DNA from 2 places in the Terribacillus sp. FSL K6-0262 genome. Region 1 is predicted to be linked to the other one. Evidence: riboswitches for the same ligand, from Rfam matches in the RefSeq annotation. Region 1 holds a riboswitch; the other holds the start of a gene.
The links. A riboswitch is a leader RNA that binds a small molecule or an ion and turns the genes downstream of it on or off. The one in region 1 is predicted to bind S-adenosylmethionine.
Positions count from the first base shown of each region.

Region 2: it holds a riboswitch for S-adenosylmethionine, as region 1 does, so the genes downstream of both, MHI54_RS07300 (homoserine dehydrogenase) here and MHI54_RS10480 (ATP-binding cassette domain-containing protein) in region 1, are expected to answer to the same signal.

Region 1 is NZ_CP150277.1:2,022,460-2,028,618, reverse strand. Features, by position in the region: gene MHI54_RS10500 (LysE/ArgO family amino acid transporter) at 1-112, opposite strand, end outside; gene MHI54_RS10495 (M20 family metallopeptidase) at 348-1,553, opposite strand; gene MHI54_RS10490 (MetQ/NlpA family ABC transporter substrate-binding protein) at 1,557-2,417, opposite strand; gene MHI54_RS10485 (methionine ABC transporter permease) at 2,423-3,085, opposite strand; gene MHI54_RS10480 (ATP-binding cassette domain-containing protein) at 3,076-4,101, opposite strand; SAM riboswitch class I at 4,179-4,287, opposite strand; gene MHI54_RS10475 (lactate utilization protein C) at 4,470-5,177, opposite strand; gene MHI54_RS10470 (LutB/LldF family L-lactate oxidation iron-sulfur protein) at 5,174-6,159, opposite strand, start outside.
Region 2 is NZ_CP150277.1:1,411,860-1,418,018, forward strand. Features, by position in the region: gene MHI54_RS07285 (SulP family inorganic anion transporter) at 1-742, shown strand, start outside; gene MHI54_RS07290 (universal stress protein) at 757-1,176, shown strand; gene MHI54_RS07295 (GNAT family N-acetyltransferase) at 1,232-1,684, shown strand; gene MHI54_RS07300 (homoserine dehydrogenase) at 1,758-2,885, opposite strand; SAM riboswitch class I at 2,970-3,066, opposite strand; gene MHI54_RS07305 (ThiF family adenylyltransferase) at 3,138-4,148, opposite strand; gene MHI54_RS07310 (thiazole synthase) at 4,148-4,912, opposite strand; gene thiS (sulfur carrier protein ThiS) at 4,916-5,119, opposite strand; gene thiO (glycine oxidase ThiO) at 5,116-6,159, opposite strand, start outside.

The DNA.
Region 1 (6,159 bases):
GAATCATCCTTTTTTGAATGATACCTTGATTGAATAAGAACACATTTTGAGCTCCAAGGGGCAAAATAAGCCCGAAAGCAAGAATGATTCCATGTATGATCGGCTCCATCATCTCTCTCCTCCCTAACTTAGCATATAGGACATTGAATCGCATGTCCTCATCCAATTGGTTGGTAATTCACCCAACCAATCATATAACGAAAAGCAGGAGTTGATGAAATGAATGAAATCGATTGGAAATGGAATCGTATCGTCAAAAACCCGAACTCACGCAAATCTGCGGCTGAAGATTCACGTAACAGTTCGGGTTTTTCATCTAACTGAAACACTTTTGCGTCATAGACCACTTACCCCATCACTTTTTCAGCCTTACTCTTTTCGAATACTGTCTTGGCTTGCTGCAGCAGCTCCTTGTCTGTCAATAATCGGTAACCTGCATGCGCCAAGACTTTGGCCCCTTTCAATACTGCTGCATCACCGCGCGCTGAGCGAGCTGCTTCACGGAATTCTTCCGTATGACCAATTAGATCTTCCGGTCCGATTTGGATATAAGGATGCGCCGCCGGGACCTCATAGCTAATATTACCTGTATCCGTTGAGCCGCGTCCCTTACCTTTTTTCACATGTACATATTCGCCGGCATTTTCCAGCTCTTCCTTCAGCAATTGATCCAACACTGGATTCAAAACAAAATCCTTCACTTCATTTTGAAATCTTTCTCTCTTGACAGTGGCTCCGGTGGCTAATGCAGCCCCCTGGGCAATATTTTTCACTTTTTGTGAAACTGCTTGTGCTTTACTCCATGTTTCTGCCCGGATGAAAAAGCGTGCCGACGCATATTCCGGAACGATATTCGGCGCATCCCCGCCGTTCGGGATGATTCCATGCACGCGTACATCCTGCGGGAGATGCTGCCGCAATGCATTGATACCATTAAAAAGCTGAATGACAGCATCCAAAGCATTGACTCCTTTTTCAGGGGAACCGGAGGCATGAGCTGATTTTCCGTAGAAATGGAAATCAAGCGGATCTACGGCAAGGAACTCCCCAGTGACACTTGTTCGTACAGAAGGATGTATGATCAAGGCAGCATCGATTCCCTTCAGCAGACCATGCTTGACAAAGCTGCCTTTGGCACTTCCATTGGGACCGCCTTCCTCAGCCGGGGTACCGAGGACGGCTACACTTCCGCCTATTTGATCCAATGTTTCCGCCAGGGCAATACCAGCTGCTGTACTGGCAGTACCAATGATATTATGACCGCAAGCATGCCCGATCCCAGGCAGCGCATCATACTCGGCAAGAAAAGCGATCCGTGGTCCTGGTTTCCCGCTATCTTTCAGCGCATAAAATGCAGTTTCGTGCCCTGCCACCCCCTTATCCACTTGAAATCCCGCCTCTTCCAGCAAACAAGCGAGCGTTTCACTGGCGAAAAATTCCTGATTGCCAAGCTCCGGCTTTGCATGGATTGCCTGGCTTGTTTGGATATACTTTTCTCCATTCTCCTCAAGATGCCATGAAATTCGGCTCATAGCCGTCACAGCTTTTCCCATCGCTCATTCCTCCTCCTGAAGACGTTTCAAATGCTCCTGCAGTTCTTCTTTTGGTACATCCACAACTATGGAACCGCCATTCGTATCATTCTCTACAGCTTTTTTCACTTCTTCATCCTGATACAATGCAGCGATTTTCTGATATATCTCATTGTTCTCGTCTTCTTTCCTTACCGCAAATACATTCACAAATGGTGTAATGCTGTCATCGTTGGCATTTTCCAGATAAATCGGATCTTCTTTTGGATTCAAGCCTGCTTGGCCTGCAACACCATTATTGATGAAGGATGCAGCTACATCCGGCAATACACGGGGGGTCTGCTGTGCAACAACAGGTACAATTTCAATGTTTTTCGGATTCTCTGCAATCTTGGAAGGATCACCGAACTGGCCGAAATCGTCTGCCAGTTTGATGACACCCGCAGCTTCCAAAGCCCGAAGCGATCTAGCCTGATTGGATGGGTCATCCGGAATGGCTACTTTATCGCCTTCCTTTAACTCATCCAGGCTATCGATTTTCTCTGAGTAAGCTCCGATCGGGGCTATTACTGTTGAGCCTATCGGGACAATCGTATCGCCATGTTCTTTGGCATATTGACTCAGGAAAGCAATGTGCTGGAAGGAGTTCATGTCTATCTCGCCATTGGCCAATGCTTGGTTCGGCAACGTATAGTCCGAGAATTCGACTAGCTCGATATTGATTCCCTCTTCCTTTGCCTTCTCCTTCAGGATTGGCCATTGATCTCCATCCGATCCTGTAACACCAATTTTAACGGTCTGGCTGCCGTCAGCTGAACTGCTGCCGCAAGCCGCTAGAACAAACACAAAAGCGAAGGAAATAATGCCAAGTAATGTTTTTTTCATTTTCTTCATCTCCTTAATATCCTTCTTGAAAGTGTATTGCCGATCCACTGGGCCAGCTGGACAAGTACAATCAATATAACGACGGTAACAACCATGACGCTTGTATCGAACCGCTGATATCCATAGGTCATTGCCACATGCCCGAGACCGCCCCCTCCAACTGTTCCTGCCATCGCAGAGAAATCAATCAAGCTGATGGTAATGAACGTCAATCCAAGAACCAGCGGACCAAGCGCTTCCGGGATCAAGATGGTATAAATAATCTGGAGCGGACTGGCGCCCATCGCTTTTGCGGCCTCAATGACACCCGGATCGATGCTGATGAAGTTATTTTCAACAACTCGTGCGATGCTGAAGGCTGCTGCTATACTCATCGGGAAGATTGCTGCCCATGTGCCGATTGTCGTCCCTACCACTTCTCTGGTCAGCGGACTGATAGCCACTAAAAAGATGATGAATGGAATCGGCCGAATGATATTGATTAAGAAATTGATGATTTGAAACAAAATCGCATTTTCCAGTATATTCCCTTTTCGTGTGACAAAAAGTAAAAGTCCGATAATGATGCCGAATACAGAACCTATCACCAACGTGACAGCCACCATCAAGATTGTCTGGCCGGTCGCTTCGACAATGCGCGGCCAGAATGTCTGCCAATCTACCCCCATGCCACTTCTACCTCCTCGATCTGAACGATATCATCCAGTTCCTTTACTGCGCTGACCGTTCTTTCTTCGTCTCCTTGGAAGCTCACAAGCAGATTCCCATAGAATTTCTCTTGTATCTCCTGTACGGAACCATACACAATATTCACATCGATATCATGCTTCCTCGTTACCCTGGATAATACCGGGTCACTCGCCACCTCTCCCTTGAAAATGATCCGATACAGCTTCTTCCCGCCTTTTTGACGCCATTCATCCAATAGGGAAGGAGACGGGAGATCCTGCTGTATGGAACGGATAAAACGTTTCGTTGTCTGGTGAATAGGATCTGTGAATGTATCGAATACTCCGCCCGTTTCGATGACCTCCCCTTCCTCCATGACAGCAACCTTGTCACAGATTGCCTGAATCACGTGCATTTCGTGTGTTATCAGCAGAATCGTAATGCCCAATTCCTTGTTCACTTTCTTCAACAGACGCAGAATCTCTCCTGTCGTATCCGGATCCAGAGCCGAAGTCGCTTCATCACATATCAGGATATCCGGGGAAGTAGCCAGCGCCCTGGCAATTCCAACCCGCTGCTTCTGCCCTCCAGAGAGCTGCTCTGGATAATTCTTCGCTTTATCCGAAAGGCCGACGAAGCGCAACAGTTCATCCACCCGTTCTTTTATTTTTGCTCGCGGCATTTTGGCCAGTTTCAGAGGATATGCAATATTACCAGCAACAGTACGCGAGGTTAGCAGATTGAAATTCTGAAAGATCATCCCGATTCTCCTGCGCACCTTCCGGACTTCCCTAGGGGGCAATTTGGCTAAATCTACCCCCTGCACCTCTACAGCACCAGCAGTAGGATTTTCCAGCACATTGACCAATCTCAGCAATGTGCTCTTACCGGCTCCGCTGAAGCCGATGATGCCGAAAATCTCCCCTTGCTCTATCGTCAGGTTCACATTGCGTACGGCGTGCACTTCCCGTTTTCCGATTGTGAAGGTCTTTGATACATTCTTGAACGTAATCAACTCTATTCCCCCTCGCTACACAAAAAGCCCTCTTTTTCTTATCCAGAAAAAGAGGGCTTCATTATGAAACTTCCTCATTCTCATCTTCCAAACACAGCTGTGTTTGCAGGAATTGGCACGGTATTTACGATAAACCCGTTGCCGAGACGTCATAGGGCCTGATCCCTCGATCTCTCTGGATAAGAATAAATCAAGTATGTAGTTGTTAGATTTGATTACCATGTTATGGGTTTTCCAATTGAATGTCAATCCATTTTTTTAAATAATCATTCTCTTTTGGAATTTCTTTAAACGAAACATTTTTACAACTGGCGGTTTGAAGCAACAGTTAAGATATACATTGATCCTGGTGTTTTTCCCCGAGCCATCTATTTATCTTCTATCACGATATAAGCAGCCTTCACAGGGCCATGCACCCCGACAACCAGATTCATTTCGATATCAGCCGAGTTGCTTGGTCCGGTGATGAAGTTAATACAGGATGCAATGGTCTCTCCTTTTTGTACTTGCTTGGATATTTGCTGCGCTGCCTGGGTCATCCGGGGAACGATGGTGCTTTTCGGTACGAGGGCGATATATTTATGCGGCAGCAAGCTCACCGTGCGGCCTTTGCCTTCCCCCGAAAACAGCACGACCGTTCCGGACTCAGCCAGCGTGATATCACTGAATGTAATACCGATATTGGCTTTCTCCACAATACCGATGTTGTCATATCCAATGGCAGGATCCCATTCATGCACATCGATTCCTTGTTCGGGCCACGATCGGAGCTGTTCACGCAAACCAAATGCTTCATAGCGTGGGTCTTGCCAAATGGCCAACGGGCCCCCGCCATAGGCTGCTATAGTATCTGCCAGCACATTCGGCAAGGCAGCCGAATCAGTCTCGATAAATTCGGTATGGATAAGCCGGCATTGATCGCGAAGTATCTCCACTAGCTCATCCGGGGTTTTATCAGTCAATGTCTTATCCTGCGGGCGATAATTCCAATTCCGCGCCGGCTTTTCCATCAGCACCTTTGTTCGGCCCAGACGGCTGGCCACATTCGCAAGAAAGCTGTCCTGATTCTGTATCATGCTTTGTCACGCTCCTTTTCGTGCTCCTTGAACCAATCACGGAAACGCTCTTTGTTCGGAGCCGGCAAATCACGAATTTCGGTCCAAGCCTTCAGCGGTCCCGGCCCTTTCGAAATGGTCTCATCCTTTGTAAAAGGCTTCATGACCGAGCTTGCCATTTTTGATCCAGCTGCATAAAGCGGATTGGAGGAAGCTCCTATACCAAATGCCTTCATGGCCATCTTCTCGGAAATCGGTGCACGCCCTTCCCTTTCGACAATCACTTGCCGATGGCGATGGAGCAGCTGATGCAATGGGATCTTGACCGGACAAGCATCCGTACAGGCTGCACAGAGTGTCGATGCATACGGCAGTTCCTTGAAATCATCATATCCGCCCAGCAGCGGTGTCAGCACTGCCCCGATCGGACCAGGGTATATCGAGTTATAGGAGTGTCCGCCGATGTGGCGGTACACCGGACAGACATTGATACATGCTGCACATCGGATACATTGCAGGACAGACTGGAATTCGGTCCCTAGGATACCGGAACGCCCATTATCAACGATGACCAGGTGGAACTCGGATGGGCCATCGGCTTCCCCCGCTGTCCGCGGACCTGTCAAAGCGGTGATATAACTGGTCAGCTTTTGCCCGACGGCACTCCTTGTAAGCAGTCCCACGAGCACTTCAAATTCTTCAAAGGTCGGTACGATGCGCTCCATCCCCATGACACAGATTTGCGTATCCGGTAAGTCGGAAACCATGCCAGCGTTCCCTTCATTCGTGACCAAACCAACCGAACCAGATTCGGCTATGGCAAAATTGCATCCTGTAATGCCGATGTCTGCCTGCAGGAATTCCTGACGCAATTTTTCCCTGGCATGCAGAGCCAGCTCCTCCGGCTTGGAAGTCAGTTTGTACTCCAGCTTCTCGGTAAAGACATCCTTGATCTGCTCTTTGTTTTTATGGAGTGCCGGTGTGACGATATGCGAAGGCGGAT
Region 2 (6,159 bases), 610 kb from region 1:
CGATGACATGACAGATACCGATAGCAATAAAAACAAGGAAGCTCGCGGACAGGGCATTGCCAATATCGTGACAGGCTTTTTCGGCGGCATGGCAGGCTGTGCGATGATCGGACAGTCCGTCATCAACGTCAAATCCGGCGGGCGCGGACGTCTTTCCACCCTTGTCGCAGGTATATTCCTGATGTTCCTCATCCTTGTTTTGGGAGACTGGGTCGTAATGATTCCAATGCCTGCACTTGTCGGTGTCATGATCATGGTTTCCATCGGTACATTTGATTGGCACTCACTGCGCAGCCTCACACGCGTGCCTTTGTCGGATTCGGCTGTCATGGTCGTGACCGTCATCGCGGTGGTAGCCACGCATAATTTATCCATCGGTGTATTCATCGGTATCCTGCTGAGTGCCATTTTCTTCGTTGCCAAGATTTCAAAAGTGAAAATCGAAGAAAGTACTGGCAAAGACCATATCCGATATGCTATCACAGGCCAGCTTTTCTTTGCCTCCGTGACCGATTTCATGAATGGCTTCTCTTATGAGGATCCAGTAAAACAAGTGACCCTTGATTTTACAAATACGCATGTCTGGGATGACTCCGCAGTGGCAGCGATTGACAAAGTCGTGCTAAAATTCAGGGAGAAAGGGACGACTGTCACCTTGGAAGGCTTGAATAATGACAGTCAGGCACTGATGCACAGATTGACAACCAGCGATTCGGCATATGTGAAAGTATCAAACCATTAAAAGGCGGTGCATCCATGTATAAGAAAATCGTAGTGGCAATCGACGCTTCCGATCATTCTTTTCTCGCAGCAGAGCACGCAATCCAGCTGGCAAAGCTGCAGCCTGAAACACATGTCGAGGGAATTCAAGTCCTGGATTATGAAAAGACAAAAGCGGATGTCCTGCACAGCAGCGATCCAATCCAGCTCCAGAGCAAGCGCGAGGAGAAACTCCAGCGATTCCGCGATGCATTCGAAGCTGCATCCATCCATTACAAATTGATCATGAAGCATGGCGAGCCAGCCTCAATGATCCTTGAGCACGCACGTGACACGAAAGCCGACCTCATCATCATCGGCAGCCGCGGACTGAATCCTCTCCAGGAAATCGTACTCGGCAGCGTCAGCAGCAGTGTCGCAAAACGAGCCAAATGCTCCGTGATGATCGTTAAATGACAAAGGCTGCCGGATACCGGCAGCCTTTTATTTTACTAAGGAAAGGAGTAAGACAATGAAGATAAGAAAGCTCCAGCCAACAGAAACGCCGCCAATGGATCTTCTCCTCGAAGCCGATCCCTCTAAAAATCAAATTGCCGCTTACCTTCGCGAAGGCAGCAGCTATGTCGCTGAAAAAGAAAATCACATTCTCGGCATCTATGTCCTGGTGAAGAACAGGGAAGACACTGCAGAAATAATCAATATCTCAATCAGAGAAGCCCATCAAGGAAAAGGTATCGGAAAAAAACTCATCCGTCATGCGATGGAACAGGCCCGCGCAAAAGGCTTTGCCTTCTTGGAAGTGGGAACAGGCAACTCCAGCATCGATCAAATCGCCTTCTACCAGAAATGCGGCTTTCGCATGACTGGAATCGACCGGGATCATTTCCTCCGGCATTACGACGAACCGATTCATGAAAATGGCATCCAGTGCAGGGATATGATTCGTTTTTCATATGAGCTTTAAATTTGAGTGTCCACACTATGATAAACAATCGCTTCATCGATTTCCTTGCGTAATAAAGGGCAAGCGCAGAAGATCAAGCCTCCGCCTTAGCTGGTGCCCTGGAAGCAACCCGATAAAAGTGTCCATTGGATTCTACGCTTTCTGCGTGTATAGAAACAGTCTCACCAGTCGGTAAATGGACGAAAGGTACTTTCTCTTTTTTCTCGGTAAATCGGATTTCCCGTTTTACAACGACCTCTTTTCGCTTATGGACGAGATTAGCCAAATCCTCGACAATGGCGCTTGCTGTCGGCAAGGCACCAGCACCCGGACCCTGGAGCTTCAGCTTGCCAACCAGGTCACCTTCGATACACACGGCATTATCCACTCCATCGACACTGTACAGCGGATGATCTGCAGATAATATCACCGGTTCGACAGAGGCTGTGACTTCCCCTCCTGCATTTTCAAGCGTTGCAACATGCTTTATTTTCCAGCCTCTTCCTGCTGCCTCCTGGATATCCTGCGCGGAAACGGACCGGATTCCCCTGCGCGTCACTTTTTCCCAATCCGGCTGGGCCTCGAATAATAAATCACTCAGGACCATCAGTTTATAAAAAGCATCCCAGCCATCCACATCGTTGGCTGGATCCGCCTCTGCAAATCCGGCTTCCTGCGCAAGCCGCAGTGCATCTTCAAATATCAATCCTTTATCGGCCATTTCAGTCAGGATGAAATTGGAGGTGCCATTCAATATCGCCTCCACTTTGACAACACGATTGATATGCAGGAGCTGCTTCAGTGTGCCGATTACCGGGACACCGCCTGCCACTGCTGCTTCATATTCCAGCCTGACACCTTTTTGCTTTGCCAATCGCTTTAGTTCTGCCCCGCGGGATGCAATCAGCTCTTTATTCGCCGTGATGATATGACAGCCGCGATGGATTGCCTCACTCAGATAGCTGAAGGCAGGCTCGATGCCCACACTCGCTTCGATGATTACATCGAGCTTTTCGATTGCAAAAAGCTCCGCTGCTTCGTCGGTGAGAAGTGTATCCGAGACTTGCCCTGCATACTTCTGTTTATCGCGCACCAATACACCCGCCACCTGTACTTCTTTCCCGAATATCGTCTGCAGATTCTCCTGATGGGAGCGGATTGTCCTCCCCACTGCGCTGCCTACGGTACCATAACCTATCAATCCAATTTTAACTGCTGTCATCCTTGTTGCCTCCTTCGAGTGATTTTACGCATAAAAAAAGCCTCCCTGAGAGGACAGGGAGACGAATGAACCGCACTGTGTCTTCTCTCATCTGCAGGAATTAGCACCTATACAAGTCTAAGATTAACTTGCAGGTTGCCGGGCATCATCGGGCCAGTCCCTCCGCCACTCTTGATAAGAGTTTTGTATTCGTTTGTTATGAAGGAGTTTAGCATGAATAAGATACATCGTCAACTGAAAATTCACACAATATCAGCCGACCAGACTGTCATAAAGGGAACGCGCCCGGGCGATATCATTTACGCCATGAACGATTGCCCGCCCATCGGCAAATAACACAATCCGATGGCCTTTGTAGTGCAAGGCGAGCAAATGTTCATTGGCAGTGACATGATCGACCGCAGAAGCCCATTCCTCTGACAAAGCCGGCAGATCCAGTGATTTCTTGGCACCAGGCCGGATATGGACAGCTTCCCTGCCGCATAATACATCCATCCTCGTCTGTCTGGCACCGTCCAGAAAGGGCAGTGTGGCATTTGTGCTGCAGCTGGGACAGCTTGAATCCCTCAGCCCCCGTACGTCCACTCTCGAGTAATCACCCGTCCAAATATCAAACGCAGATAATTCCGGCGTTACTTTTTGACCGGATAGAAGCCGCAATGCCTGTGTCACCTGCATGGACGCCACCCATTGGACAATGGGACTGATGATTCCTGCCGTATCACATGTTTCACTTTGCTCAGGAAGCTGCTCGAGGAGACAATGCAAACATGGGGAAGCTTTGTCTCCCAGCACCGGATATGTCACACCATAGCTTCCGACACAAGCTCCGTATAAGAAAGGGATATCATGCTTCAGCGCTGCATCATTTACAATCAGCCGGGTCTCAAAATTGTCTGCAGCATCCAGAATCACATCCGCACCTTCCATCAGCTGCTCGATATTATGATGATCGACATTTTCGATTACTGGTTTTACCGTTACATGCTGATTGATAGCCTTTAGTCGTTTCGCTGCTGCTGCTGCTTTTGGCAAATAGGCAGCAGCATCTTCTTCCGTATACAGCTGCTGGCGCTGAAGATTATGAAGCTCGACATAATCCCGATCAATGAGCACCAGCTCCCCGATGCCTGCCCGCACTAGCATTTCTGCTGAAGCAGAGCCCAATGCGCCCATGCCGATCAACACGATTCTACCGTTCTCGACCCGTGCCTGCCCTTCCTTGCCGATAAACAATTCCTGCTTCCGATAACGATCCCGCATCAGGTAAACAATCCTTCACTCGGGCTGCTGGCTGCAGCATAGTCCTTCTCCGGGATTCTGCCTGCTTCGAACCCCATTCTGCCCGCTTCGATTGCCAGCTTCATTGCACGCGCCATCTTCACAGGGTCCCGGGCACCGGAAACTGCTGTATTCAGCAAGACACCATCAGCCCCGAGCTCCATGGCATAAGCAGCATCCTTCGGAGAACCAATGCCCGCATCGACAATCACTGGTACGCTGCTCTGTTCCACGATCATACGAAGATTGAAGGGATTGATGATACCTTTTCCCGAACCAATCGGCGATGCACCCGGCATGATGGCATGCACCCCCAAATCGATGAGCCGCTTGGCCAGCACAACATCATCCGACGTGTAAGGAAGGACAATGAAACCCTCCTCCAACAACATTTCAGCTGCCCGCAGCGTTTCGACTGGATCAGGAAGCAACGTCCTATCACAGCCGATCACCTCCACCTTCACCATATCGCATAAGCCGGAGGCCTTCGCCAGCCTGGCGATACGGACAGCCTCCTCTGCCGTTTTGGCACCTGCCGTATTCGGCAGCAAGGTATACCGTTTCAAATCAAGCTGCTCAAGGAAATTCGGCTGGGACGGCTCGAAAATATCCATCCGGCGTACCGCAAATGTCAGTATCTCCGCCTTTGAAACATCGACAGCCTCTTTTTGAACCTCGAATGACGGGTATTTACCTGTCCCCAGCAGCAAACGGGAAGCAAATGTCTTATCTGCGATTTGTAACATCGTTCATCCTCCTCCGACAAAATGAATCAATTCGACTTTATCGCCATCTCTTATAGGCTGATCTGCATAGGCAGATTTATCGATGATTTCGTTGTTCAGTTCGACAATCACAATCCTATTCTCCAAAGAAAGGGATGACAGCAGCTGGGCGATATTCCGGATGTCAGCGGATAATGCATGCTGCCTGCCATTCAGTTGAATGCTCACATCAATACCTCCTCATCGGTATGCAGTCGGTCGACTCGAAACGCTTCCGTCCATACTTCAGGAACTGCCTTACCGTCAATCAAGTCACAGATCATCTTACCTGTAACCGGCGCAAGCAGAATCCCATTGCGCTGATGACCAGCAGCAATGAATAATCCCTTCATCTCTGGATGCTCCCCGATCAGCGGCTTGCCATCGATCGTCTGAGGTCTGAGACCGGCCCAGCTTCTGAGAAAAGGCATCTTATCTATCCCCGGCAGCATCTGTCTCGCCTTCTCCATGACCCTGTGTATACCCCCGGATGTCGGCTCTGTACTCCAATCTCCCCTGACCTTTGTTGCACCGATGATCAGCTCATCATTGTTCCGAGGAACAATATAATGCTGGTCATGGAATAAACTGCAGGAGAGCGGTATCTCTGTATTGGTGACAGCGATGCATTCCCCTTTCACCGGATATACCGGTGTCCCCAAGCCAATCCGCTGCAAAAGGGCATTACTCCATACCCCGCCGGCAATGACCACATACTCCGCCTGCCATTCTCCCTTGGAGGTCTGTATCCGATATTGCCCATCTTCCTTTGCAATGCCTTCCACTCGAGTGAACGCATGTATACGGGCTCCTGATATTTTGGCTGCCGAACAGAATCCTCTGCAGGCAATGGCTGGTGTGACATGTACATCGTCCGCTATATGGATCGCTCCTTCCAGGGACTTGGTCAGCCCCGGCACTTCTTTTTCCGCAGCAGCTCGGTCCAGCCACGTCACACCTTCCAAGGAACAAATATCGGATAGCCTTGCTCTTTCTTCTGCCGTAAAAACAAGCTGCAGTAATCCGCCTGTACGCCGTTCGATATCTATCCCTGTAAGCGCACGTATATCGGCTTCCGCTTCTTCGTACAGCTGTTGGCTAGTCCGGGCAAAGGAATAAAGCAAAGCACCGAACTCTTTATACTCCGAATGGGCGCCTAGCATGCCCGCTGCGGCTCGTGTCGAGCCTGACCCAATCTGTCCGGCTTCGAATAAATCGACCCGGTGCCC